DNA from 3 places in the Micromonospora sp. SD12 genome. Region 1 is predicted to be linked to each of the others. Evidence: riboswitches for the same ligand, from Rfam matches in the RefSeq annotation. Region 1 holds a riboswitch; each other region holds the start of a gene.
What was found. Region 1 has a riboswitch for cobalamin ahead of ACTMS2_RS06635 (ABC transporter substrate-binding protein). Riboswitches for the same ligand answer to the same signal wherever they lie in the genome.

Region 1 (9,305 bases):
GTCACCCCCGGCGGCACCGGCGACCCGGCCGACTCCGGCGGCGCGGGTGGTGTCGGCGCCGGCGGTCGGCCCGGCCTGCTGGAGGTCGACGGGCTGACCGTCCGCTTCCAGCTCCGCGACGCCGTGGTGCAGGCCGTCACCGACCTGCACCTGACCGTCCACCCGGGCGAACTGCTGGCGGTGGTCGGCGAGTCGGGCTGCGGCAAGTCGGTGCTCGCGCACGCCCTGCTCGGCCTGCTCCCCGGCAACGCCACCGTGACCGGCCAGGCCCGCCTGCACCGGCCCACCGGGGAGCGGGTCGACCTCACCGGCGCCTCCGAGCGCCAGCTCGCCCGCGTCGTACGCGGACGCGCCGTCGGGCTGGTGCCGCAGAGCCCCGCCACCGCGCTGACGCCCGTACGGACGGGCCGGCGGCTGCTGGAGGAGACCCTGCGCGCCCACGGGCACACCCGGCGCGAGGCACCCGCAGCGGCCGAGCGGGTCGCCGCCGAGGTGGGTCTCGACCCCGCCGACCTCGACCGCTATCCCCACGAACTCTCCGGCGGCATGGCCCAGCGCCTGGCCACCGCCCTCGCCCTCGCCCCCGACCCGCCGCTGCTGCTCGCCGACGAGCCCACCACGGGACTCGACCGGCCCCTGGTCGACCACACCCTCGACCTGCTGCGCCGCCGCTGCGACGCCGGCGGGGCCGTCCTGCTCATCACCCACGACCTGGCCGCCGCCCGCCGGGTCGCGGACACGGTCGCCGTCATGTACGCCAGCCGCATCGTGGAACGGCGGCCGACGGCCGAGTTGTTCGCGGCAACCGCCCACCCGTACACCGCAGGTCTGCTCGACGCCCTGCCCGAACGGGCCTTCCGGCCCGTCCCCGGCCACCCGCCGATGCTCACCGACCTGCCGCCCGGCTGCGCCTTCGCCCCGCGCTGCGGGCGCGCCACCGACGTCTGCCGCACCCCGCCCGCGCCCCCGGCGGGCGGACCGGGCAGAGTCGCCTGCCACCACCCGCTGACCCTCGGAGCGCCGGCATGACCAGCACCGCGCTCGCGGCCCACGGGGTCGCCGTCTCCTACGGCGGCCGGCGCGTCCTCGACGGCGTCGACCTGCGCGTCGCCCCCGGTGAGACGGTCGGGTTACGCGGGCCCTCGGGCAGCGGCAAGTCCACCCTCGCCCGGGTGCTCGCCCTGCTGCACGCCCCCGAGGCCGGGCACGTCACCCTCGACGGCCACCGGGTGGCGGGGGCCCGGCACCGGCTGCCCGCCGCCGTCCGTACGCGCGTCGCGATCCTGTTCCAGAGCCCCCGCGCGGCCACCGACCCCCGGCTGGGCCTCGCCGACATCATCGCCGAGCCGCTGCGGGCCACCGGCACCCCCGACGAGCAGGCGCGGGCCCGGGCGGCGGAGCTGGCCGACCTCGTCGGCCTCACGCCCGACCTGCTCGCCCGCCGCCCGCACGCGGTCAGCGACGGGCAGCTGCAACGCGCCTGCCTCGCCCGCGCGCTCGTGCACCGGCCCGACTACCTGCTCTGCGACGAGGCCACCGCCATGCTCGACGCCTCCACCCAGGCGCACCTCGCGGCCGTCATCACCGACTACCAGCGGCAGCACGCCGCCGGGGTCCTGCTCATCACCCACGACCCGGCGCTGATGGCCCGCTGGGCGACCCGCGTGGTCGACCTGCCGGCCGCTGCGTAGCCCCGTCCGCCCCGCCGACCGCCTTCGGCGCGACCGTCCCTGATGGTGTTCGTCACCGTGACTTCCGGGGCGGCCGGCGGCTAGGGTGACGCTGCCGTGGTGTTCGGGAAGCCGGTGGAAGACCGGTGCGGCCCTCGCCACTGTGATCGGGAAGTTCGCGGCCCTCGTCGTAAGAGGTCACTGGGCGTCACACGCCTGGGAAGGCCGGCCACGGACGCATTTCCCGTCAGCCAGGAGACCGGCCACGGCACTGCGATGACCCGTCCACGAGGTGTTGGAAGGCGGTCCCGATGCGCGTGCGCGCAGTGCGGTCCACCCTGTCCCGGCGCGTTGCCGCGCCCCTGTCCGTCCTCGTCGTCCTGCTCGGCGCCTGCGCCACCGACGACCCGGCCACGGCGCCCCCGCCGGCCGCCGCCCCGGTCACGCTGACCAACTGCGGTACGCCGGTCACCGTCGCCGCCCCGCCCGAGCGGACGGTCACCCTGAACCAGCCCGCCACCGAGATCATGCTGGCCCTCGGCCTCGCCGACCGCATGGCCGGCACGGCGTACCTGGACGACGCGATCCTGCCCGAGCACGCCGCCGCGTACGCCGCCGTGCCGGTGCTGTCGGACAAATACCCGGCGAAGGAGAAGCTGCTGGAGGCGGCGCCCGACTTCGTCTACGCCTCGTTCCACAGTGCCTTCGGCGACGAGGGCGTCGGCGACCGCGCCGCGCTGGCGGGGCTCGGCATCGGCACGTACCTCTCGCCGGCCGGATGCCCGAAGCAGCACCGGCCGGCGAGGCTGACCGTCGAGGACGTGTTCGCCGAGATCCGGGACGTGGCGGCCGTCTTCGGGGTGCCGGAGCGGGCCGAGAAGCTCATCGCCGACCAGCGCTCCCGGATCGCCACGGCCGCCGCCCGGATCGGCGGCGCGCGGGACGTCTCCGTGCTCTGGTGGGACGCCGGCACCGACGCCCCGAGCGTCGGGGCCTGCTGCGGCGGCCCCAACATGATCATGTCGGCGGTCGGGGTGCGCAACGCGTTCGGCGACCTCACCGGCGGCTGGGCCGACACCAGTTGGGAGGCGGTCGTGGACCGCGATCCCCACGCGATCGTGCTGGTCGACGCGGGCTGGGACACGGCCGCCGCGAAGCGGACCTTCCTGGCCCGGCACCCCACCCTGAAGGACCTGCCCGCCGTGGCCGGGCGACGCTTCGTCGTCATCCCGTTCTCGTCCACCTCCGCCGGTGTACGCGTCGTGCTCGGCGTCGAGGCGCTCGCCGCGGGTGTGGCGCAGCTCCCCGCCGGGGCGGACCGCTGACCGCCGTGGCCCGCCACGCCGCCGACCCGAACAGCCGCACCGACGCCGCCGACCCGACCCGACCCACCGGTCCCGGAACTGCCCGCCGCGCCAGTCCCGCCGGGTTCCGCGCGGCGCACCCGGTCGGCCTGGCGGCGCTGCTGGTGGCCCTGCTGGCGGGCCTGGTCGTGTCGATCGGCGTGGCCGTCACCATCGGGCCGGCCGACATCCCCGTGTCGACCGTCTGGTCGGTCGTGGCCGACCGCCTGGGGCTTCCGCACGCCGAGGTGCCCCTGCTGCGCGAGCACATCGTCTGGCGGCTGCGCCTGCCCCGGGTGCTCGGGGCCGCGGCGGTGGGGGGCGGACTGGCGGCCGTCGGCGCGGTCATGCAGACCGTCACCCGCAACCCGCTGGCCGACCCGTACCTGCTCGGGGTCTCCTCCGGGGCGTCGCTCGGCGCGGTCGCGGTGCTCGTCCTGGGCTTCGGCGGCGGGGCCGTAGCGCTCACCGGGGGCGCCTTCGCCGGGGCGCTGGCCGCGTTCGCGGTGGTGGCCGCGGTGGCCGGCCGCCGGGCCGCGCTGGCCCCCACCCGGGTGGTGCTGGCCGGCGTGGCCGTCGCGCAGCTCTGCGGGGCGGCGACCTCGTTCGTCATCATCTGGGTCGCCGACCCGCACGCCACCCAGAGCATCACCTTCTGGCTCTCCGGCTCGCTGGCCCGCGTCGACTGGGCCGCCCTGGCCTGGGCCGCGCCGGTCCTGGTCGCCGTGCTCGCCCTGATGGCGGCGTACGCGCGCACGCTCAACGCGTTCGCCTTCGGCGAGGACGCCGCGGCGACCCTCGGCGTCCCCGTCGCCCGGGTGCGGTGGCTGCTGCTGGTCGCGACCGCGCTGCTCACCGCGGCGCTGGTCGCCGTCAGCGGCGCGGTGGGCTTCGTCGGGCTGATCCTGCCGCACGCCGCCCGGTTCCTGACCGGGGCGGACCACCGGCGCCTGCTGCCCGTCGCCGTCCTCGCCGGGGCGATCTTCCTGGTCTGGGTGGACACCGCCGCGCGGACCCTGTTCGCGCCCCGGGAACTGCCGGTCGGCGTGCTGACGGCGCTGCTCGGGGTGCCCGCCTTCGTGGTGTTGCTGCACCGCCGGAAGGTGCGTGGCTGATGCTCGCCGTCACCGGCGTGTCCTGGTCCGCCGCGGCCCGGCGGATCCTCGACGACGTCACCTGCGTGGTGCCGGCGGGCAGTCTCGTCGGGCTGCTCGGCCCCAACGGCTGCGGCAAGACCACCCTGCTGCGCATCGTCGCCCGGCTCGCCGCGCCGGACGCCGGGCTGGTCACGGTCGCCGGCGACGACGTCGCCACCCTGCCCCGGGTCACGCTGGCCCGCCGTGCCGCGCTGCTCGCCCAGCACGCCGACACGGACCTGGACCTCACCGTCGGCGAGGTGGTGCTGCTCGGTCGTACGCCCCACCGTGGCTCGCGCTGGTCCGACAGCGCCGCCGACCGCGCCGCCGCGGCGGACGCGCTGGCCCGGGTGGACCTGGCCGGGTACGCCGACCGCCGCTGGCACACCCTCTCCGGCGGGGAGCGGCAGCGGGTGCAGTTGGCCCGTGCCCTGGCCCAGCAACCGCTGCTGCTGTTGCTCGACGAGCCCACCAACCACCTCGACATCGGCCACCAGTTGCACCTGCTGCACCTGGTCCGCCGCTCGGGGGTCACCACGCTGGCGGCACTGCACGACCTGAACCTGGCCGCCATGTTCTGCGACGCGGTGGTCGTCCTGGCCGCCGGGCGGGTCGTCGCCGCCGGTACGCCCGCCGAGGTCCTCACCCCCGGGCTGCTCGCCGACGTCTACGGGGTACGGGCCGACGTCGCGGCGCACCCGGCCACCGGACGGCCCGCCATCACCTTCCACCCGCCCGCGCCCTGACCGGCGCCCGGCTGAGGCGCCCTCAGTCGGGCCCCCGCGCGCCAGCCCGACCGTCGCCGGGGGCGGCGGAACCAGCGGGACCGGCGGGACCGGCGGAACCGGCAGGGGTGGCGGAACCGGCGGAACCGGCAGGGGTGGCGGAACCACCAGGGGCGGCGGAATCGGCTCGGCCGGCGGCGGCGAGGAAGGCGTTGTAGCGGGCCAGGTCGTCCGGCTCGCCGCTGGCGTCGGCCCGGTCGGCGGCCCGGTCCAGGCGGTCCTGTTCCCGCCGGTCGGCGCGGACCCACTGGCGGACCAGCACCACCAGCACGACCGCGGCGGGGATCTCCCCGAACGCCCAGGCGATGCCCGCGCCCAGCCGCTGGTCCTCCATGAGCGACGACGCCCAGTCGGGGTGGACGGCGACGTACCAGTCCGGGGCGATGAGGGTGGTGGTCTGCATCAGTACGAGGCCGAAGAAGCCGTGCGCCATCATCGACGCGAGGTGGATGATCACCAGGAGCGGGTGGGCGAGCCTCGGCCGGCCCGGATCGACCCCGATGAGCACCCAGAACAGCAGGTACCCGGCGAGCACGAAATGCGTGAGCATGGCCAGGTGCCCGAGGTGGGAGCGCATCAGCGTGCCGAGCAGGTCGCTGAGGTAGAGGCCGAAGAGGCTGCCCGCGTAGATGCCCAGCGCGACCAGGGGATGGGTGAGCAGCTTCGCGGGCCGGCTGTGCAGCGCCAGCAGCAGCCACTCCCGGGCGCCGCGGACCTGCGGGTCGGTGGGGCGACGCAGGGCGCGCAGCGCGAGGGTGACCGGGGCGCCGCCGACGAGCAGGATCGGCACCAGCATCGACAGCACCATGTGCTGCACCATGTGGGCGCTGAACAGCACGTACGCGTAGCGGGCCACGCCCAGGTTGGTGACGGCGGCCAGCAGCAGCACCCCGGCCAGCCAACTCGCCGTACGGGCGGGCGGCCAGCGGTGCCCGGCCCGGTGCAGCCGCCACACCCCGGCCAGGTAGCCGCCGACGCCGAGCACGGCGAGGGTCAGGAAGAACAGGTCCGGCAGCGGCTGACCCAGCAGGCGCTCCGGGGTCGGTGCGGCGGGCATCGGGAAGCCCAGCAGCTCGGTGATCGGGTCGGCGTCGAGGGGGTCCTGCGTCACCGGGGTGGGGCTGCGGGACAGCGCCACGGCCAGTCCGACGGTGGCGGCGAACACGACCACCTCGCCGGCGGCCAGCCGGGCGAACGCGCCCCGCCGACCCGCGTGCAGGGCCGGCAGGGTCCGCGACCGGTGCCACGCGCCGAGGGCGCCCAGGACCGCCAGGGCGGCGAGCTTGCCGAGGACCAGCCAGCCGTACCGGGACTGCCAGAGCTGGTCCACGTCGCCGAGGCGTACGGCGGCGTTGGCCGACCCGCTCACCGCGACGGCCACGAAGCAGCCCAGGGCGAGGCGGCCGTACCGGTCGGCGGCGTCGGCGAGCTGCCGGCTGCGCCGCACCATCAGCAGCGCCACCAGCCCGCCGACCCAGAGGGCGGCGGCGAGCACGTGCAGGGCGAGGCTGGAGACCGCGATCTGGTGGTTGCCCGCCCCGGCGGCGTGCCCGGTGAACGCGGGCGGCAGCACCCCGACCAGCGCGATCAACGCCGCCCCGGCGGCGAGCCCGCGCGAGACGCCCGCCCGGGCCAGCACCGCCACCGCCAGCGCCAGCCCCGCCTGGAGCAGCAGCGCCTGCCCCTGCGAGATCGAGGTGGCGAAGCTGACCACGGTGGCGACGCCGAGGCGGTCCACGGGGACGCCGAGCAGGTCCGAGACCGTCAGCACGATCAGCGCCGCCGAGGCCACCGCCCAGCCCGCGGCCGCCGCGCCCGCGCGGCGCAGCAGCAGCCAGCCGTACGCCGAGACGCTCCGCCCGTCGCCCGGCAGCAGGAAGGCCGCCGTCACCAGCATCCCGACCGTCAGGGTGGCGAGGGCGTCGGCGAGCAGCCGGACCACGGGCAGCGCCCACGCCGTGACGGGCCCCGGATCCGGCAGTCCGGGGATCGCGACCGCGAGCGCGTCGCCGGCCCGCAGCCCGAGCAGGAGTACGGCCACCGCCGCCGCCACGGCCGCGACGGGCACGAGGATCCCGCCACGGCCCCGGACGCGGGTGCCAGGCGGGCGGGCGAGCGCCCCGGCGTCGCCCGCTACGGTTTCGGTGCCCCGGACCCGGGCGGGCCGGGCGGGGCGGGAGGTGGTGTCTGGCACGTCGGTGTCCCTTTGGTGTGCGGAAGGAGGCGGCGTCCGGCGTCACGCGGCGCTGCCCCGGAGCGTCGGGGGCGGGGGAGTGCCGCCGGGTCAGCGGGTCCGGCGGCGCCGCAGCAGCAGCGCGACCCCGCCGAGGACGGCGACCAGGCCACCGGCGGCCACCAGCGCGACGACGCCCGTACCGGAACCGCCGGAGCCGGTCGCGGCAGCGGCGGATTCGGTGGCAGGTGGCGCGGCGGACGGTGTGGCGGTCGCGCCGGTCGGGCCGCCGGAGGTGTCGCCGCCACCGGCGACGGTGAAGGTGTACGACCCCTGCACGGGATGTCCGTCGGCGGAGACGATCCGGTAGGCGACGGTGTAGGTGCCCTCGCCCAGCGTCTCGTCCACCGTCACCGTGCCCTTCGTCCCGTCGACGGCCGGCGCCCCGGTGGGGATCTTCCGCCGGGCGGCGTCGGACAGCGCGATGGTGGTGAAGGTGGGGTCGAGCCGCTGCGCGAACTCCAGCGTGACCCGCGTCGGCGGCGTCGTCAGGCGGTCGCCGTCGGCGGGGCTGGCTGCCCGCAGCGTGTTGTGCGCGGCGGCCGGGGCGGCCGGTACGAGCAGCAGCGCGGCGGCGACCAGCGCGGCGGTGACGAGGGCCGCGAGGGTCGGGCGGCGGGGCCGGGTGTACATGTCTGGTGCTTCTCCTCGTGGGTGGTCAGCCGAGCAGTTGTTGGCCGATCCAGCCGCCCTCGGGGCAGCCGGGCGGTACGGCGAAGACGGCGGAGCCGATCGGGGTGGTCCACTCGTTGAGCAGGTCCCGCTCGGCGAGACGCCGCTGGATGGGAAGGAACTGGCGGGCGACGTCGGCCTGGTACGAGGCGAAGATCAGGCCGCTGTCGGCGTGCCCCTCGGCGGTGGGTACCCCGTCGTAGTTGTAGGGGCGGCGCAGGATCTTCAGCCGGTCGTCGCCGACGTGGGCGCGGGTGAGGTGGGAGAAGTCGGGGATGACGGTCAGGCCGTCGGGGCCGGTGGCGGCGAAGTCGGGCACGTCGTGCTCGGCGGCGCCGGTGAGCGGGGCGCCGGTGTCGAGGCGGCGGCCGACGGCCAGTTCCCGGTCGGTGCGGCCGAGCAGGTCCCAGGTCTCCAGGTTCATGCTGATCCGGCGGACGACCAGGGTGGTGCCGTCGCGCAGCCACGCCGGCCCGTCGGGCACCCACACGGCGGTCTCCAGCGGGCCGCCCGGCCTCGGGTTGGCGGTGCCGTCGAGCTGACCGAACAGGTTGCGCTGGGTACGCCCGCCCGGTTCGACACCGGCGCCGCGCCGGAAGCCCTGCTGCACCCACCGCACGGTCGCGAAGGGCCGGCTGTCCTTGACCAGGACCCGCTGGGCGTGGGCGACGGTGAGCGGGTCGTCGGCGCAGATCTGGAGCAGCAGGTCGCCGCCGGACCAGCGGGGCTGGAGCCGGTCGACGCGGAACGACGGCAGGGCGGCCACGGACGCCGGCCGGCGCTCGTCGAGCCCGGCGGCGGCGTACAGGCCGGGACCGAAGCCGAACGTGACGGTCAGCCGGGCGGGCAGCAAACCGAGTTCGGGCTCGGTGTCGGCGAGGGCGGGGCGGCCCCGGGTGAGGCGGGCGGCGTCGTCGGTGAGCAGGCGCAGCATCCGCCCCAGCGCCGAGCGGTCGGTGCCCGGCCGCAGGGTGAACGCGACGAACGCCGCGTACGCCTGCGGCTCGGTGGCGACGCCGGCCTGCCGGGGACCGTGGAACGGCTCGACCGCGTCGCCGATCCGGGCCGCCGCGACCGGCTCCGCCGTCCGTACCCCCGGCCCGCCGGAACGGGCGGCGGTGAGCGCGGCGGCGACGGCGAGGGACCCGCCGGCGGCCAGGGCCCCGCCGGTGAGCAGGCCGCGTCTGCTCACCGGCCGCGCGGTCGACGGACCCGTCACGACGCCGGGCCCGCGCTCGCCCCCGGGGCGCCGTGACCGGGGGCGTAGCTCTCCTGCGCGCCGGTGAACGGCTTGGCCACCGCCGTGAACGTCTGGGTGCGGCCGTCGGCGAACGTCAGCGTGAAGCTCACCTGGTCGCCGGCGCGCACCGGCTGCCGCAGGTCCATCAGCATCAGGTGGTCGCCGCCGGGCTCCAGCGCGTGCGAGCTCCTCGCCCTGACCACGATGCCGCCCTGCTTGGCCCGCA
Region 2 (9,305 bases), on a different contig from region 1:
AACACCCTCGACGTGAGCCTCGACGACCTCGCCGGTGGCCGGGGCGACCTGGACGAGATGGTCGACCCGCTGGTGCGCGACTTCCTCCGCGCGTCCATGCGCGCCGGGCTGAACATCATGGTGGCGGGCCTCGCGGGCGCCGGGAAGACGACCGTGATCCGGGCGCTGATGGACGAGATCCCGGCCGACGAGCCGTACGTGCTGCTGGAGGAGAGCCGCGAGCTGCTGCCGGCCCGCCGCCGGCTCAAGCACCGGGCGGTGATGAGCTTCGAGGCCCGGGAGGGGCACGGCGAGCGCGGGGCGGACGGCCGCCCGGCCGGCGAGGTGAGCATCGCCGACCTGATCCCGGTCTCCCTGCGGATGGGAGTGCTGCGGATCATCGTCGGCGAGGTCCGGTCCCGGGAGATCGTCCCGATGCTCCAGGCCATGACGACCAGCCGCGGTTCGATGTGCACCATCCACGCCCGTACGCCCGCCGGGGTCAGCGAGCGGATCATCGAGCTGGCGCTCGCACACGGCCGGGAGATGACCGTCGACCAGGCCCGCCGGATGGCCGGCAACGCGCTCGACCTGATCGTCTACGTCACCGTCGAGGACGAGACCGCGATCGGCGGGCGCAAGCACCGCTTCGTCTCGCACGTCGAAGAGGTCATCGGCGTCGGCGACGGCAACCGGATCACCACCACCCAGGTGTTCGGGCCCGGGCCGGACGGTCGGGCCGTACCCCGGCACCTGCCCGAGCGGATCCGCGCCCAGCTCCTGCGCGTCGGCTACGACGCCCGGCTGCTCAGCCGGTGGATCGAGGCCGGCACGGGCGCGTGGCGGCGGCCCCGGCACACCCGGCTCGGACGGCGGTGACGTCGGTGCTGGACAACGTCGAACTCGTCGCGGTGGCCTCCGGGGCCGCCTGCGTCGCGGGGCTGCTGCTGGCGGTCGTCGCGCTGGTCGGCACCCGCCGACCGCCCGGCGGCGGACCCGGCGCGGGCCGGGGCCTGGGCCGGCTGTGGAAGGGCCCGAGCGCCAACCCGCGCGAACAGCGGGCCCACCAGGCACTGCTGGTCGGCGCCCTGGTCGCAGGCGCGCTGGCCTTCCTCGTCACCGGACTGCCGGTGGTCGGGCTGCTGGTCGCGGTGGCCGTCCCGGGCACCCCGTGGCTGTTCTCCGTCGGCAAGGCCGAGCAGCGGGCCATCGCCCGCATCGAGGCGGTCGGCGAGTGGACCCGCAGGCTCAAGGACGTCTCCGCCACGGGCCAGGGGCTCCAGCAGACCATCATCGGCACGGTCACCACCGCGCCGGAGGAGATCCAGGAGGAGGTGCGGCTGCTCGCCGCCCGTCTCCAGGCCGGCTGGCTGGCCCGCTCCGCGCTGCTCGCCTTCGCCGACGATATCGGCGACCCGGTCTGCGACCAGGTGGTGGCGGCGCTGATCCTGCACGTGACCGACCGGGGCGAACGCCTCGGCGACGTGCTCGGCTCGATCGCGCACGCGGCGGCGGCCGAGGTCGCCACCCGCCGCGAGATCGAGGCGAAGCGCACCCAGCCCCGCTTCGCGGTCCGCTTCCTCACCGGGATGACCCTGGCCACCGTCGCGTACGGGCTGCTCAACACCGAATACATCAGCCCGTACGGCACGCCCTTCGGGCAGCTCGTGATGGCGGCGCTCGGCGCGGCCTTCGTCGGCCTGCTGGCCTGGGTGCGGTCGATGAGCCAGCCGCGCCGGCCCGCGCGCTTCCTGCCGGCCCCGGAACCGGAAGAGGTGCTCGCGTGATCGGTTCCGTGGTCCTCAACTGGCAGCTCGCCGTCGCCGTCTGCGCCGGGGCGACGGTCGGGCTGGGCGCCTTCCTGGTGGTCCGCGAGCTGGTGCCGGCCACCCCCGCGCTCGGGCCCGCGCTGCGCCGGCTGCACCAACCGGCCGGCGTCGGGCAGCTCACCGCGCCCGCCGACCGGCGGCTGGAGTGGCTCACCGGGCTGTCCCGCTGGCTGCGGCCACCGCACCGACAGCTCGCCCTGATCGACCGGTCGCCCGAGCAGTACGCCCTGTCGATGCTGCTCTCCGCGCTGATCGGGCTCGCCGCGCCGACGCTGCTCGGCGTCACCCTGTTCGCCGTCGGCGTCCGGCTGCCGGTGGTCGTACCCGTGCTCGGCAGCCTCGGGCTGGCGCTGCTCTGCGCCCTCGTCGCGCACCGGTCGGTGCTGGACCGGGCGGACAAGGCGCGCGACGAGTTCCGCCAGGCGGTCTGCACCTACCTCGACCTCGTCGCCCTGCAACTCTCCGCCGCGCACGGGCCGGTGCAGTCGCTGGAACGGGCGGCGGCGGTCTGCGACGGCTGGGTCTTCGACCGCATCTCCGAGGCCCTGCGGATCGCGCAGATGCAGATGCACTCGCCGTGGGACGAGCTGCGCGACCTCGCCGAGCGCATCGGTATCCCGGAACTGGGCGACGTCGGGGCGATCATGCGCGCCTCGGGCAGCGAGGGCGCGCAGGTGCACGAGACCCTGCGCAGCCGCGCCGACTCGCTGCGCGACCAGATCCGCACCGACAACCTGGCCCGGGCCGAGGGGGTGACCAGCCGGCTCGACATCCCCGGGGCGCTGCTGGTCTTCGTCCTGCTCGGCTTCGCCGTCTATCCGTTCATCGCCCGCCTGTGATCCGACCCCGAGAGAAGGAGCACGTCATGTCCGTCATCACCCGCCTGCACGTCGCGCTGACGACACGCCTGGCCGAGCTGCGCGAGGACGGCGAGCGGGGCGACAGCCCCGTACCCACCGCAGTGATCATCTTCGGTCTGGTCGCCGTCGCGATGGCGGTCACCGCCGCCGCCCTCGGCGCCGCCAACGACTGGATGGACAACATCCCCACCCACCAGGACCCGAAGTAACGCCGGGCCGTGCGCCGAGCGGACCCCACCCCGGTACGCCGGGCGGCCACCGTCGCCCGGCGTACCGCCCTGGCCACCCTCCGGGGGTTCGGCGCGGACGCCGTCCGGCGGCTCGGGGCCGGCGGGGCCGAACGGGGGGCCAACCCGGTCGAGCTGGCGGTGGCCATGCCGGCGATCCTGCTGCTGCTCTTCGCCTCGATCCAGACCGCGGCCTGGTTCGTCGCCTGCTCCACGGCGCTCAACGCCGCGCAGAGCGGGGTCAACGCGCAGCGGCTGCACCAGGCGCCGGCGGGGGCCGGTGAGGCCCGCGCCGTCCGGTTCCTGCGGGCCTCGGGCGGCTGGCTGGTCGGCTGGGAGGATCCCGCACCGAGCTGCCTGACCGCCGCGACCGAGGTGACCTGCACGGTGCGTGGTCGGTCCCTGTCGGTCGTCCCCGGGGTCAGCTTCCCCGTACGCCAGACCGCGCACGGGACCGTGGAACGGTGGACGACGCCGTGAGCCGTACCGCCGAGCGGGGCTCGGTCTCGATCGAGGTGGCGGTGCTCGCCCCGGCCTTCATCGCGTTGATCGTCCTGGCCGGCGTCGCCGGGCGTACGGCCGTGGCCGCCGAGGCGATCGACGCCGCCGCCCACGACGCCGCCCGCGCCGCCTCGATCTCCCGCGACGCCCGCACCGCCCGCGCCGAGGCCCGGGACGCGGCCCGCCGGCAGCTCGACTGGCGCGGCCTGAACTGCGCCGGCGCTCCCGAGGTGACGTTCAGCGGCGCGGTGCGCGGCGCCCCCACCAGCTTCGACGCGGCGTTCCGCAGCCCGGCGGGGCAGGACGCCTCGGTCACGGTCCGCATCGCGTGCACGGTCTCCTACGGGGACCTGCGCCTGTCCGTCCTGCCGGGGATGACCGCGAGTAAGCGCGTGTCGGCGAGCTTCACGTCGCCGCTGGACCGCTACCGGAGCCGGGGATGACCGCCACGGCCGGCCGGCACGACCAGGGCCGGGTGAGCGTCTTCCTCGCCGTGGCGATGGTCGGCGTGCTCTCCGTCATCGGCCTGGCCTTCGACGGCGCGGGCCAGCTGCGTACGTTGCAGCGGGCCGACAACCTCGCGGCCGAGGCCGCCCGCGCCGGGGGCCAGGCCATCGACCGGGCCACCGCCATCGAGGGCGGGCCGACCCGGATCAACCGTCCCCAGGCCCGCCGGGCCGTCGCCGACTATCTGTCCGCCGCCGGCGCCGCCGGCCACGCCGTCAGCTTCCCGGTCGTCGACGGTGAGACCCGGGTCCGGGTACGCGTCACCGTCACGCACCGCCGAGCCATGCTCGGCCTGTTCGGCTTCGACGAGACCGTCACCGTCTCCGGCGAGGCGACCGCGCGGCCGCTCACCGGGGCACCGTAGGAAGGGAAGGCAGCCATGGCCGCATCGGGGCGTTCCGCCGTACGGCGGACCGAACGCATCCTGACCGGGTTCGGCGCGCTCGTCGTGCTCTGCGCGGTGCTGGTCGGCGCGCCGGTGGCGCTGCTCGCCCTCGCCGGCAATCCGCTGCCCGACCACCTGCCCACCCTCGCCGAGGTCGGCTCGACGCTGACCAGCCGCGACGACGGGCGGCTCTTCCTGCGGGCGCTGGCGCTGGCCGGCTGGTTCGGCTGGGCCACGTTCGCCTTCTCCGTGCTGGTCGAGCTCGGCGCGCAGACGCTGCGCCGACCCGCGCCCCGGCTGCCCGGGATGAGTCGCCAGCAGCGGGCCGCCGCCGCGCTGGTCGGTTCGGTCGCGCTGATCCTCGCGGCCAGCCCGGCGGCGAGCGCCGCGACGGCGATGACCGGCCCGTACGCCCTGCCGGCGGCGCCGGCAACGGTCGCCTCGTCCGCCCCGGTCACCTCCGACGACGCTCAGGCGGTCTACCGGGTGGCCCGGGGCGACCACCTGGGCGCCGTAGCCCGGCGTTACCTGGACGGGTTCGCCGACTACCGGGAGCTGGCCGAGCTGAACCGGCTCGGCGACCCCGACCGGATCCACCCGGGTCAGCTGCTGAAGCTGCCCGGGGACGCCGAGGACCGGGGTGCCCGCCGGCACGCCACCGGCCGCCTCGTCGCCCGCCCGACCCCACCCGAGCCCGCTCGCCCGGCACCCGCTCGCCCGGCACCTGGGCAGGCTGCCCCGGAGCGGGCGACGCCGCCTCCGCCGGCAGCCGAGGCCCCCGTGCCGCCCCCGGCGGGAACGAACGCCGGTGAGGCCCCGACCGTGACGGTGGGAGCCGCCCGGGCCGGCGACCCCGATCGGGTGAACCGGCCTCTCGCGGTCTCCGCCGTCCTGGCGGTCGCGAGCATCGTCGGCGCGCAGATCGGCGCGGTCCTGGGCCTACGTCGCCGCCCGGGTCACGTACCGGCCGGCGCGGGCCGGGTCACGACCGCCGCCCGCCGGGGCGCCACCGCTCGCCGGGGCGCCACCACGACCCAGCGCGGCGCGGGTCACCGGGGTGCCGCCATCACCGCGTACGGCAGCACGATCGGGGTCGGCCGGGGCGGTACGGGCACCGGCACCTACGTACGCCCGACCGGTCAGGGTTCCGCGCACCCCACCGGCCACGGTCGCGCGATCACGCCCGCCCCCGGTGCGGCCACCGGCGCCGACGCCTACGACGAACTGACCGCGGGCACCCGTCACGGCCCCGTCCAGCCCGTCGCCAACCCGCCGGCCGGCCGGGCCCACCCGGGCTCGGCCCGCGACACCTCGATCGGCCGTCACCGCCGCCCGTGACCCGAACCTTTTTGATCGACACCGGGAAGGCCGGGGCCGCCAGCGGCCGGGAAGCCGGGGCGCGGCGGCCGGAAGGCCGTGGCCGGAGGTGCCGGCGGCCGGGGCCGGTCAGGGAAGACGGGTCTCCAGGACGCCGTCGACGATGCGGGTCGGCAGGACCTGCTGGTCGTTGCCGGACGGGCCGTGCACCACCTCGCCGCCGTTGAGGCGGAACGCGCTGCCGTGCCACGGGCAGACCACGCACGCGTGCCCGTCGATCTCCTGCACCTCGCCCTCGCCCAGCGGACCGCTCTGGTGCGGGCAGCGCTCCAGCATGACGGTCACCTCGTCGCCGTGCCGGTAGAGGATCACCGAGACGTCGTCGACCTCCCGGGTGATCAGTTGACGCTGCGGCAGGGTGGCCATGTCGGCGAGGGAGTGCCACCCGTCGCTCATCCGGTGCAGCTCGGAGATGCTCTGGTTGACCTGGGCGCCCTGCTTGTACGCGAGGTGCCCCCCGATGTACGCCCCCATGCTGGCCGCACCGAGCCCGAGGAAGCCGAGCGTACGGCCGAGGTTGTGCCGGCCGGTCATCCGGGCGGCCACCGAACCGGCGTAGAACGCCAGGCCGACGCTGTTGGACGCGGCGTGCACCAGGCCGACCCGCCGCTGGTCGCGGGCCAGTGCCGCCCAGTCGTTGAGGCCGGCGACGGCGGCCGGGAGGGCGCTGACGGTGCCCACCGCGCAGAGCGTGGTGGCGGCCCGGCGCTGCCCCGGCATGAGGTCCAGCACCGCCGTGCTGATCCACGCCCCGACCGGCACCTGCACCATCGCCGGGTGCAGCGGATGGCCCAGCCACACGCCGTGCAGCAGGTCACGGACCCGCTGCGGTCGGAGGGTGGCCTGGACGGCGCGCTGCAACCGGTCGCCGACCCGGTCCAGACCGGATGCCTGTTCGATCTTCGTCAGGAGTGCTCGCACCCGTACCGACTTCCCGGCAGGAGCCGCCGCAAACCGGTCGGCGGTGACGGATCCGCAACGGTACGTGAGGAGCGCCCCGCCGGCCCGTAACGGGACGCCCCCACCGAGGTCAGCGCTCCCGTGCCGCCCAGCGGTCGTGGTGGATCGCCTCGACCAGCGGGCGCTTCTGCCGCCAGCCGTGCCGGGCGAGGTCGGGTACCGCCTCGAAGTGGGTGACCGGCCCGAGGCAGAGCCACGCCACCGGCCGGATCCCGTCGGGGATGCCGAGCAGCTCGGCGAGCCAGGGCTCCCGGTAGAACGACACCCAGCCCACCCCGAGCCCCTCGGCGGTCGCGGCGAGCCAGAGGTTCTGGATGGCGAGGCAGGTCGAGTAGAGCCCGGTGTCGGCGATGGCGTGCCGGCCGAGCACGGCGGGGCCGCCCCGCGCCTGGTCGTGGGTGACCACCACCGACAGCGTCGACTCCAGGACACCGTCGATCTTGATGCGGGCGAACCGCTCGGCCGCCTCCCCGTCGAGCGTCGCGGCGAAGGCGTCCCGCTCGGTGTGCACGTGCCCGTGGAACCGGCGGCGCAGCTCCGGGTCGCGCACCACGACGAAGTCCCAGGGCTGCGAGTAGCCGACGCTCGGCGCGGCGTGCGCCGCCGCCAGCACCCGGTGCAGCGTCTCCTCGGGCACCGGCGCCCCGGTGAACTGGGCGCGTACGTCCCGACGGCGGTGGATGACGTCGTACAGATCCAAGGCAGGCTCCCGCTGCGCTCGGCCCACGCCACGCCGGACGCGGGCACCGGACGCGAGGCCGGTCTTCGGACTCCCGGATCGACGCCTGGCCGTCCGCCTTCCCGGCCCGGGCGGGCCAGTGGCTGCGCGTACGCGTGGACGGTGGCTCCCCGGTCACCGCGGCGGGCCCGTGCCGGATTCGCACCGGCTTCCCGATTCTCCCCGCTCGCGCGGGGCACCTCACATGATCGTGCCGTCGGCGATGCTAGCGCCGCCCGGCCCGCCCCGGTCCGGCGGGCGGCGCACTGCACCCGCAGCAGTGAAAATCCGGTCGCGGGCCGCACGCTCCGGTACCACTGTGGTCCGCGTGTACGCACTCTCCTCCCGCCCGCTGCCGGCCGGTCGACCGGCGACCCGACTGACGCTCGCGCTGGGGCAGCCCCGGGCCGTGCCGCCCCCGCTGCTGATGCTGCTCGGCATGCTCTCCACCCAGGTCGGCGCGGCCGTCGCCAAGCAGCTCTTCGGCAGCACCAGTGCGAGCGGCACCACCACGCTGCGGCTCGGCTTCGCCGCGCTCATCCTGCTCGTCCTTGCCCGGCCGGGGCTGCGCCTGGGCTGGTGTACCGCCGGTCTGGTCGCGGCGTTCGGGCTGGCCCTGGCGGTGATGAACCTCGCCTTCTACGCGGCCCTGGACCGGGTGCCGTTGGGCGTCGCGGTCACCATCGGCTTCGCCGGGCCGCTGCTGGTGTCGCTGGCCGCCAGCCGCCGGCTCGCCGACGTGGCATGGGCGGCGCTGGCCGGCGGCGGGGTGCTGCTGATCAGCGGGCTCGGCGGGACGGGGGTGGACCGGCTGGGGCTGCTGTGCTGCGTGGCCGTCGCGGTGGGCTGGGCCGGCTACGTGCTGCTCGGCAAGGCGGTCAGCGCCCGGGTGCCGGGCAGCCGGGGCCTCGCGCTGGGGATGGCCGTCGCCGCGCTGGCCGTGCTGCCGTTCGGGGTCGCCGGCAGCGGCACGGCCCTGCTCGACCCGTGGACCCTCGCGCTGGGCGCGGCGGTGGCGCTGCTGTCGTCGGTGCTGCCGTACTCGGCGGAGATGGCGGCGCTGCGCCGGATGCCGGCCCGCGTCTTCGCGATCCTGCTCAGCCTGGAGCCGGCGATCGGCGCGCTGGTCGGGCTGGTGCTGCTGGGTGAACTGCTGGCCTGGCCGCAGGCCGCCGGGGTGGCCTGCGTGGTCGGCGCCGCGCTGGGCGCCACCCTGGTCCGCCCGGCCCGGCCCGCCCCGCGCTGACACCCCTGGCGCCGCCGGCACCGCCGGGGGCATGCTGTCGGAATGGGCGTACGCGTCGAACGCGCCGCGGCGGTGACCACGGTGATCCTGGACCGCCCGGCGGCCCGCAACGCGGTCGACGGGCCGACGGCCCGGGCGCTGGCCGACGCGTTCCGTGCCTTCGAGGCCGACCCCGACGCCTCCGTGGCGGTGCTCTGGGGGGCCGGCGGCACGTTCTGCGCCGGGGCCGACCTGAAGGCCATCGGCACGCCGAGCGGCAACCGGGTCGAGGCGCAGGGGGACGGCCCGATGGGCCCGACCCGGATGACGCTCGGCAAGCCGGTGATCGCCGCGATCTCCGGGCACGCGGTGGCCGGCGGGTTGGAACTGGCGCTCTGGTGCGACCTGCGGGTCGCCGAGTCCGACGCGGTGCTCGGGGTGTTCTGCCGCCGCTGGGGGGTGCCGCTGATCGACGGGGGCACGGTCCGACTGCCCCGGCTGATCGGCGAGAGCCGGGCCATGGACCTGATCCTCACCGGCCGTCCGGTGCCGGCCGAGGAGGCGTACGCCATGGGGCTGGTGAACCGGCTGGTCGCGCCGGGTGAGTCCCGGGCGGCGGCCGAGCGGCTGGCGGCCGAGATCGCCCGGCACCCGCAGACCTGCCTGCGCAACGACCGGGCGGCGCTGCTCGCCGGCGCCGGCCTGCCCGAGCCTGAGGCGATGGCGGGCGAGCTGGC
Region 3 (9,305 bases), on a different contig from region 1:
GGCCCCGGCGCGGACCGTCCCGCCCGGCGGCGCATCGACGCCATCGTGGCCGAGGCGTCCTCGGTGTGGGCCTCCGATCCCCGGATGGATCCCGCGCCGTGGCGGCGGATGGCGGACGAGTTGGGCGGCCATCGCGCGTACGGGGCCCAGGCCGGCACCCTGCTGACCGGGCTGCTGCCGCTCGCCGACACGACCTCCGATCGGCTCAGCGCCGAGATCCTCGGCATCGCGCGACTGGTGGCGGGGCGGCCGGCACTCGCCGCCCGGCTCGCCCGTCTCCTCAGCCGGCGCGCCGCCTCGCCGAAGACCCTCGACGCCGAGCCGGTGCTCGCCGCGGCCCACCTACTCGCCGCGCGGGGCGAGGCCACCACCGGCCTGTTCGCGGTGGCCCTCGCCGGTGGCGGCAGGGCGTACGGCTGGTCCGCGCCGTGGCGGGACCTGCTGCGCCTGCTGCGCGAGCACCCGGTGGCCGACGTCCGCGACGCCGCCTTCGACATCTCGATGGCGGCGACGTGACCCGCAGCAGCCGCCACGACGACGGGCCGGTCCGCCCGACGGCGCCGCACCCGCTGCTCCGCCTGACGCACGCACCGGGGCGCCCCCGGTCCGCGAGGGGCGGGGGCGCCCCCGGCTCAGAAGTCGTCGTCGAAAGCCACCGTGCCGCTCACACCGACCTGGTACGCCGACACGCGCCGCTCGAAGAAGTTCGACAGCTCCTGGACGTCCTGCAACTCCATGAACGCGAACGGGTTGGTCGACCCGTAGTGGGCGGGGATGCCCAGCTGCGCGAGCCGCCGGTCGGCGACGTGTTGCAGGTACTCGCGCATGTCGACCAGGGACAGCCCGGGTACGCCCTGGCCGAGCAGGTCCTCGGCGAACTGGACCTCGCACTCGACGGCCTCGGTGAGCATCTGCCGCACCTGCTCGGCCAGCTCGTCGTCGAACAGGTCGGGCTCCTCCCCGCGGACCGTATCCACCACGTCGAAGGCGAAGGCCATGTGCATGGACTCGTCGCGGAACACCCAGTTGGTGCCGGACGCCAGGCCGTGCAGCAGCCCCCGGGAGCGCAGGAAGTAGACGTAGGCGAAGGCGCCGTAGAAGAACAGCCCCTCGATGCAGGCGGCGAAGCAGATCAGGTTGAGCAGGAACGCCCGCCGGTCCTGTCGCGTACGCAGCTCACGCAGTTCGCCCAGCGAGTCGATCCAGCGGAAGCAGAACTCGGCCTTGCGCCGGATCGACGGGATGTTCTCGATGGCGGCGAACGCGGCGAAGCGTTCGGTCTCGTCGGGCACGTACGTGTCGAGCAGGTTGAGGTAGAACTGGACGTGCACGGCCTCCTCGAACAGCTGCCGCGACAGGTAGAGCCGGCCCTCCGGGGAGTTGACGTGCTGGTAGAGGTTGAGCACGAGGTTGTTGGCGACGATCGTGTCGCCGGTGGCGAAGAACGCGACGAGGCGGCTGACCAGGTGCCGCTCGGCCGGGGAGAGCCGGTCGAGGTCGGCGAGGTCGGCGTGCAGGTCGACCTCCTCCACGGTCCAGGTGTTGCGGATGGCGTCGCGGAAGCGGTCGAAGAAGTGCGGGTAACGCATCGGGCGCAGGGTGAGATCCATCCCCGGGTCGAGCAGCATGTGGGCGGTCCTCGGTTCGCTGGTGGTCGGGGTGGTCACTGGCAGGCCTCGCACGACTCGGGGTTCTCCAGGGAGCAGGCCAGCGCCTCGTCGATGGTCGCCACCGGCGCGACGAGGCCGGCGGCGCGGGTCGGCCCGGCGGGCGCGACCGTGGCCTGCTGGATCCGGGTGGCCGGCCGCGACCGCAGGTAGTACGTCGTCTTCAGCCCGGCCTTCCAGGCGTACAGGTACATCGAGGAGAGCTTGCCGATCGTCGGAGCGGCCAGGAACAGGTTCAGCGACTGCGACTGGTCGATGTACGGGGCGCGGGCCGCGGCCAGGTCGATCAACGCCCGCTGCGGCAGCTCCCACGCGGTACGGAACAGCTCCCGCACCTCGGCCGGCAGTTCCGCGACGTCCCGCACGGAGCCCTCGGCGCGCTTGATGGCCGTGCGGATCCGCTCCGTCCACAGGCCACGGGCCTTCAGCTCGCGGACGAGGGCGGTGTTGACCTGAAGGAACTCCCCCGACAGGGTCTCGCGCTTGAACAGGTTGGACACCTGCGGCTCGATGCACTCGTAGCAGCCGGCGATCGAGGCGATGGTGGCGGTCGGCGCGATCGCCACCAGCAGCGAGTTGCGCAGCCCGTACGCGGCGACCCGCTCCCGCAGCGCGGCCCACCTCGCCGGCTGGCCTACCGTCACGCCCCACAGGTCGGGTTGCAGCTGCCCGCGCGCCGCCCGGGTCTGCCCGTACGCCGGGTGGGCGCCCGAGCGTTCCGCCAGGTCGGCGGAGGTCTCCAGGGCGGTCAGGTACAGCTCCTCGCTGATCCGGGTGGACAGCTCCCGCGCGGCCGGGGAGTCGAACGGCAGCCGCAGCGCGAAGAACACGTCCTGCAAACCCATCAGCCCGAGCCCGACGGGCCGCCAGCGGGGGTTGCTCGCCGCCGCCTGCGGCGTCGGGTAGTAGTTGATGTCGATGACCCGGTCGAGGAACGTCACGGCGGTGCGGACGGTGGCGCGCAGCCGCTCCCAGTCGATGCCGTCGGCGCCCAGGTGGGCGGCGAGGTTGACCGAGCCGAGGTTGCACACGGCGGTCTCGCCGTCGCTGGACACCTCGATGATCTCGGTGCAGAGGTTGGACAGGTGCACCACGTTGCCCGCCTCGGCCGTCTGGTTGCACAGCCGGTTCGCGGCGTCCTTGAACGTCATCCACCCGTTGCCGGTCTGGGCGAGGGTGCGCATCATCCGCCCGTACAGCTCCCGCGCCGGGACCTGCCGCACGTAGCGGCCCTGCTCCTCGGCGGCCCGGTACGCCGCGTCGAACTCCTCCCCCCACAGGTCCGGCAGCTCCGGCACCACATCGGGGTCGAACAGCGACCACACGCCGTCGGCCTCCACCCGCCGCATGAACTCGTCGGGAATCCAGTTGGCCAGGTTCAGGTTGTGGGTGCGCCGGGCGTCCTCACCGGTGTTGTCGCGCAGCTGGAGGAACTCCTCGACGTCCGGGTGCCACGGCTCCAGGTAGACGCAGGCCGCGCCCTTGCGCCGGCCGCCCTGGTTGACCGCCGCCACCGAGGCGTCGAGCGTCCGCAGCCACGGCACGATCCCGTTGGACTGCCCGTTGGTGCCCCTGATCAGCGCGCCCCGGGAACGGACCCGGGAGAAGGCGATGCCGATGCCGCCGGCGAACTTCGACAGGTTCGCCACCTGCGCGTACCGCTGGTAGATCGAGTCCAGCTCGTCGCGCGGGGAGTCGACCAGGTAGCAGGAGGACATCTGCGTGTGCCGGGTGCCGGAGTTGAACAGCGTCGGCGAACTCGGCAGGTACGCCAGGCTCGACATCAGCCGGTAGAACTCGACCGCCTCGTCCGGCGTCTGCGACAGGCCGCAGGCCACGCGCAGCAGCCAGTACTGCGGGGTCTCCAGCACCAGCCGGCTCGTCGGGTGGCGCAGCAGGTAGCGGTCGTAGACCGTACGCAGCCCGAAGTACTCGAACCGCAGGTCGCCGCGCGGGTCGACGGCGGCGTCGAGGACGCCGGCGTGGGCGGCGACGAACGCGGCGGTGTCGTCACCGATCAGTCCCTCGCCGTGGCCCCGGCGGATCGCCTCACTGAAGGAGCCGATGCCCTGCCGGCGGACCTCCTTGTCGACGTACCCGGCCAGCAGGCGGGCCGCCAGCCGCGAGTACTGCGGCTCCTCGCCGATCATCTCCGCGGCGGTCTGGATGGACAGCCGGTCCAGTTCGGCCGTCGTCGCCCCGTCGTACAGGCCGCTGATCGTCCGGGTTGCCACCCGCAGCGGGTCGACGTCGGCGAGGTCGTCGGCCCACCGCTCGACCGCCCGGACGATCCGGTTGACGTCGACCGCCTCGGTGCCGCCGTCGCGCTTGCGGACCCGCATCTGCGGTCGCCGCTGGCCCGCCACGGCCGCATCGTCGACCGCCGTGCCGGCGGCCGGAACAACCTCGGTGACTGTCACCACTCACTCCTCGCGAGCCTTGATCCCAGACGGATTTCCTGGGCACGCGGGGAGCGGACACCGACGACGACGCGCGCGAGCACGCGTCGAGATGGCGTCGGCCGTCCCACGCGGCCTCGGACCGCCACACACCCTGATGCGGGCGTACGGCGCACTGGCAGGTCTTCGGACTCGCGGGCGCGACCGGACTCGCCGGTCTCCTACTGGCCGTCGCTTCCCAGGCCGTTGACGGCCCAGTGCTGATGACGGCGGTCGTTCCCACTCACCGCTGCGGGGCAGTCCCGGATTCCCACCGGGTTCCCTCTTGCCTCGACCGCTCCGGATGAGCGCCCGAACCAGCTGCGCCGACACCATATATAGGGTTGGCCGCGTTGTCACACCCCACATGTCGGTGCCGGGCGTGTCGTCGGCGAGCCGGATGACGCCTGTCGATCGCACGCCGGATGCCCGCGTCGACGCACCGCCCACGGCACGCTGCGCCCGGCAACCAGCGGTGATCAGGACGCGTTGGACGTCCAGACCGCCGGATGAGGTCCACAGGGTCCTGATCACCAGGTGACGACCCACGCGGACGGGGCGCAGTGATGCGGGAGCGGCTTACGGACGCCGGTCGCGGCGCCGGCGGGGCCGCTGCCGGCGGCGGGTCGTGCCCGTCGGCGCCCGGCCCGCGGGGCCAGCGCAGACCGAGCCGCCTCCGATCGGTACATCGTCGGCTGTACTATCGGGGCGTGGAGACGTTGACGTACGGTCAGGTGCTGGCGCGCTTCGGTCACGCCCTGTCCGATCCGACCCGGGCGCGGTTGCTGCTGGCGCTACGCGACGGGCCGGGCTATCCCGCGGAGCTGGCCGAACTGCTGGGTACGACCCGGCAGAACCTGTCGAACCACCTGGCGTGCCTGCGCGGCTGCGGCCTCGTGGTCGCCGCACCCCAGGGGCGGCGCACCCGCTACGAGTTGGCCGACGCCCGACTGGCCCACGCCCTGACCGACCTGCTCGGCCTCGCCCTGACGGTCGATCCCGACGCCTGCCCGGACTCCGCTGGGAAGGACTGCTGCTGATGGGCCTGCCCCTGATCGACCCGGCGCCGGTGGGGCCCTCGCCGGCACGCCGCGAGGTGCTCGCCCGCCGGGTACGGCTGCTGGTCGCCGCCACGATCACCTACAACGTCGTCGAGGCGGTCGTGGCGATCACCGCCGGCACGCTCGCGTCGTCGACCGCGCTGATCGGCTTCGGGCTGGACTCGGTGATCGAGGTGTCGTCGGCGGCTGCGGTGGCATGGCAGTTCGCCGGCCGCGACCCGGAGTCCCGCGAGAGGGTCGCGCTACGGATCATCGCGGTCTCGTTCTTCGCGCTCGCGGCGTACGTCACGGTGGAGTCGGCACGGGCGCTGCTCGGCGGTGCCGAGGCCGAGCATTCCAGCGTCGGCCTGGTGCTCGCCGCGCTGTCGCTGGCGATCATGCCGGGGCTGTCGTACGCGCAGCGCCGCGCCGGCCGGGAACTCGGCTCCCGCTCGGCGGTCGCGGACTCCAAGCAGACCCTGCTGTGCACCTACCTGTCCGCCGTACTGCTCGTGGGGCTGGGGTTGAACAGCCTGTTCGGGTGGTCCTGGGCAGACCCCGTCGCCGCGCTGGTCATCGCGGCGGTGGCGGTGAAGGAGGGCCGCGAGGCGTGGCGGGGCGACGCCTGCTGCACGCCCGGGCTCGGACCGGCCGGCCCGGCGACGAGCAGCCGTACGCCGGACTGCGCGGGCGGATGCTGAGCGGGCCATTCGGCAGGTCGCGGCGCGGCCGCCACCGGGTCCCGTGGTCGTCCCGCCGGTGATCGCGCCGCCACCGCGGAGCACCAGGCTCCGGCAGCGGCGGCGCGATCACCGGCCACGCCTCGTCGGTCACCTCGCCACGACGCACCACCGGCACGTCGTCGGCGACCGGGCACGGACCGGCGGCGCTGTCAGACGCGGGTGACCCGGACGGCGTCGGCCACCACGTAGCCGGTGGTGCTCGTCCAGCGGCTGACCGCGACCAGGTTCCGGTCGCCGGCGGCCAGCCCGAAGGTGCCCAGCGAGCGCCAGACGCCGCCGCTGGAGCGCTGGTCCACGCTGACCGTGCGGTTGCCCGAGGCGGTGACGACGACATGCGGGGCCGAGCTGTTGTAGCCGGGATCGGCCGGGTGCCGCACCTCGACGCGGTAGTTACCGGCCGCCGGGATGTTCACCTTGAACCAGGCGGCGTCGCTGGCCGGCGTGGGGTTGGCGAAGCGGTAGTCGGCCCCGTAGCGCTGGGCGGAGTACGAGGAGGTGCCCCAGTTGGTGCTCGCCGTGAACCGCCCCGCCGTGGCGTTGTCCACGATGGTGCTGAACGTGGGCGGGTTGGGCGCGCTCAGGCCGAGGTAGGCGGCGATGCCCTCGGCGTGGCCACGGGCGGTGGCGGTGATGAAGTCGGCGCGCTTGAGCAGGTTCGAGTCGGCGACGGAGTCAATGAAGAGGTTCTCCGTCAGCACGGCGGGCATGGCCGACTCGCGCAGCATGTGGAAGTTCGCGGTCTTCAGCCCCCGGTCGGTGACCCCACCGATCGTCCGCATGTTGCCGATCACCCTCGGGTGCAGGGCGTTGTGCAGGTTGACGGTGGCGGCGTCCGACGTCGGGTACCGGTAGCTTTCGAAGCCGGTGCCGCCGCCGGAGTTGATGTGCACGCTCACGAGCAGGTTCGCGCCCCACGCGTTGGCGTCGTCGGTGCGGTACGCCAGGCTGCGGGTGATGTCGGTCGTACGGGACATGCGGACGTCGACGGCCCAGTTGGCCAGCAGGATGTTGCGCAGTTGCAGGGAGATGTCGAGTGTCAGGGCCTTCTCCTGCAGCCCGTTGCCCACCGCGCCGGGGTCGGTGCCGCCGTGGCCCGGGTCGATGTAGACCTTGGGCAACGCGGCCCAAGCGGGGCCGGCGACCACGGGGACGGCCGCGGCGCCGGCGACGGCCGCCAGGAGGGTACGCCGCCGCAGCGTCGGGTTGTCGAACATGTGCACCTCGTCATCGGGAGAGATCGACAGTGCCCGCAATATAGTGGAGCCTCGATGCCCGATGAAAGATGTCTACGCCCTCCGATCTGAGTTGCGAAGGATTCCTCCCTCCGCTGGGGACCCGGAGCCCTGGTGACTCCGCTATGCCCCGGGCTCCTTGACGGTTGACCGGTCGATCGACGTGGAGTGCCAGAAACACCCTCCGCTCGGCGACCTGCGTACGCGGACGCGAGCGTGCCTTCGTGGTATTTTCGGCGTCGCTGTGCGCTGCTGCGAACCGAGGAGGTGAGACCGATCAACGCTGTGACAGGTCGGGGCTCCCTCCCTCGCATGGCCTAGGGAGCGCCCGCAAAGGCATCCCGAAAGGCGTGAGCGCTATGCGCTTCAACTCTGCGACGTCGTCGGACGGCGTCCGCGAACAGATGTTCATCCTCGGTGACATTCCCGGCGTGCTGTGGACGGCGGAAGGCGCCGCCGGTACCCGCCCCCTGATCCTGATGGGACACGGCGGCGGCCAGCACAAGAAGGCCCCCGGCATCGTGGCCCGCGCGCGCCGCTTCGTGGCCGAGTGTGACTTCGCGGTGGCGGCGGTGGACGTGCCCGGCCATGGCGACCGGCCGAAGGACGAGGAGTACGACCGGATCGCGACCGAGAACCAGGCTCGCGTGGACGCCGGAGAGGACCTGGCTCCGCTGATCGCTGGTTTCCAGGCGCTCGTGGCCCGCCAGACCGTCCCGGAGTGGCGGGCGGTCCTGGACGCGGTCCAGGATCTTGTTTACGTCGGTGCCGGCCCGGTGGGCTACTGGGGTGTGTCATTGGGCTGCGGACTCGGCGTGCCGTTCGTCGCCGCCGAACCCCGCGTCCGCGCGGCGGTGCTGGGCCTGGGCGGTGCGTTGGCATCCGCCCAGGCCGCCGCGCGGATCACCGTCCCGGTGGAGTTCCTGCTGCAGTGGGACGATGAGCGGGTGCCGCGGGCCCAGGGCTTGGCACTGTTCGACGCCTTGGCTTCGACCGAGAAGACCCTGCACGCCAACCCCGGCAGGCACGGCGAGATCCCGGCGTTCGAGCTGGACAGTGCGCTACGGTTCTTCGCCCGGCACCTCGGCCGATAACGCCCGCGGTCCGCGACGCGCCGATCGGGGTCCGTTCCCGGTCGGCGCGTCCCCCCAACTTCTGAGGGCCGATCATCGGCGGCGGCGCGCTCACGCAGGTCCTGATAGCCGATCATCGGCGGGTGGCCGCTCACGCGTGGTCAGCGCTGAGCAGATTCCCACCACACCAGATTGGCCGCCACCTGCGCCGTCGGCTCGATGATCTCCCATCCCTCGGCGATCAGCCCGTCGTCGATCCGCCAGATGTCGACGACCGCGATCTCCGGTCCCGCATCGGGAAGCCAGCGCCGCGAGTACACCACGACATGATCACCGTCGGCCAGCATCTGATGGATCTCGACCTGCATGCCGGCGAGGGGCGCCAGCGCGGCGCGGACGGCGGCGAGCCACTCCTTCCTGGTCGATGTGGTCGAGCCCGGTCTGTGGTGGACGAAGTCGTCGCTCAGGAACCGTGCGAGCGCGTCCACGTCGCCCGTCTCGATGAGCCCGGTCAGCGCCTGTTGGACGATGCTCTTGTTCTCGATGGTCACAGACGCAGTGTTTCCGCGACCACTTCGATTGTCGATGAAGTCGGACTTCATGGCGTCCGCCGCGACGACGGGTACGCTTCGTGATCGTGCACACGGTCGGGGAGCTCCTGCGGCAGTGGCGGCACCGGCGGGGACTCAGCCAACTGGATCTCGCGATCGCGGCGGACGTCTCGGCCCGTCATGTCAGCCTGGTCGAGACGGGCAGGTCCAAGCCGAGCGCCGACATGATCCTCAGACTCGCGGATCAACTCCACGTGCCGCTGCGGGATCGCAACCGGCTCCTGCTCGCCGGCGGCTTCGCACCCCGGTACGCCGAGCGTCCGCTCGACGACGGCGCCTTGGCGGCCGTCCGCGACGCCGTCCGCCGGGTCCTGCGCGCACACGAGCCGTACCCGGCGGTGGTCTTCGATCGCCGGTGGAACATCGTGATGACCAATCGCGCTGTCGACCCGTTCTTCGCGCAGGCGGATCCCGACCTGCTGCGGCCGCCAGTCAACCTGGTGCGGCTGGGACTGCACCCGCGCGGGTTCGCCCGCATCGTCGTCAACCTCGCCGACGTGC

Region 2: another riboswitch for cobalamin. It lies ahead of bluB (5,6-dimethylbenzimidazole synthase); the one in region 1 lies ahead of ACTMS2_RS06635 (ABC transporter substrate-binding protein).
Region 3: another riboswitch for cobalamin. It lies ahead of ACTMS2_RS24230 (ribonucleoside-diphosphate reductase subunit alpha); the one in region 1 lies ahead of ACTMS2_RS06635 (ABC transporter substrate-binding protein).

Annotation. Positions count from the first base shown of each region.
Region 1 is NZ_JBQHDF010000002.1:608,982-618,286, reverse strand. Features, by position in the region: gene ACTMS2_RS06645 (ABC transporter ATP-binding protein) at 1-1,029, shown strand, start outside; gene ACTMS2_RS06640 (ABC transporter ATP-binding protein) at 1,026-1,691, shown strand; cobalamin riboswitch at 1,772-1,952, shown strand; gene ACTMS2_RS06635 (ABC transporter substrate-binding protein) at 1,982-2,995, shown strand; gene ACTMS2_RS06630 (FecCD family ABC transporter permease) at 3,001-4,128, shown strand; gene ACTMS2_RS06625 (ABC transporter ATP-binding protein) at 4,128-4,895, shown strand; gene ACTMS2_RS06620 (cytochrome c oxidase assembly protein) at 4,918-7,128, opposite strand; gene ACTMS2_RS06615 (copper resistance CopC family protein) at 7,219-7,800, opposite strand; gene ACTMS2_RS06610 (Dyp-type peroxidase) at 7,826-9,031, opposite strand; gene ACTMS2_RS06605 (copper chaperone PCu(A)C) at 9,055-9,305, opposite strand, start outside.
Region 2 is NZ_JBQHDF010000001.1:329,863-339,167, forward strand. Features, by position in the region: gene ACTMS2_RS01530 (ATPase, T2SS/T4P/T4SS family) at 1-858, shown strand, start outside; gene ACTMS2_RS01535 (type II secretion system F family protein) at 819-1,766, shown strand; gene ACTMS2_RS01540 (type II secretion system F family protein) at 1,775-2,647, shown strand; gene ACTMS2_RS01545 (hypothetical protein) at 2,674-2,877, shown strand; gene ACTMS2_RS01550 (TadE/TadG family type IV pilus assembly protein) at 2,947-3,375, shown strand; gene ACTMS2_RS01555 (TadE/TadG family type IV pilus assembly protein) at 3,360-3,839, shown strand; gene ACTMS2_RS01560 (pilus assembly protein TadG-related protein) at 3,836-4,267, shown strand; partial or broken gene ACTMS2_RS01565 (LysM peptidoglycan-binding domain-containing protein) at 4,283-5,290, shown strand; gene ACTMS2_RS01570 (Rieske 2Fe-2S domain-containing protein) at 5,735-6,586, opposite strand; gene bluB (5,6-dimethylbenzimidazole synthase) at 6,696-7,325, opposite strand; cobalamin riboswitch at 7,376-7,550, opposite strand; gene ACTMS2_RS01580 (EamA family transporter) at 7,672-8,589, shown strand; gene ACTMS2_RS01585 (crotonase/enoyl-CoA hydratase family protein) at 8,632-9,305, shown strand, end outside.
Region 3 is NZ_JBQHDF010000017.1:58,090-67,394, forward strand. Features, by position in the region: gene ACTMS2_RS24220 (hypothetical protein) at 1-516, shown strand, start outside; gene ACTMS2_RS24225 (ribonucleotide-diphosphate reductase subunit beta) at 633-1,628, opposite strand; gene ACTMS2_RS24230 (ribonucleoside-diphosphate reductase subunit alpha) at 1,664-4,009, opposite strand; cobalamin riboswitch at 4,228-4,442, opposite strand; gene ACTMS2_RS24235 (ArsR/SmtB family transcription factor) at 4,816-5,145, shown strand; gene ACTMS2_RS24240 (cation transporter) at 5,145-5,846, shown strand; gene ACTMS2_RS24245 (golvesin C-terminal-like domain-containing protein) at 6,038-7,102, opposite strand; gene ACTMS2_RS24250 (dienelactone hydrolase family protein) at 7,480-8,214, shown strand; gene ACTMS2_RS24255 (nuclear transport factor 2 family protein) at 8,355-8,744, opposite strand; gene ACTMS2_RS24260 (helix-turn-helix domain-containing protein) at 8,825-9,305, shown strand, end outside.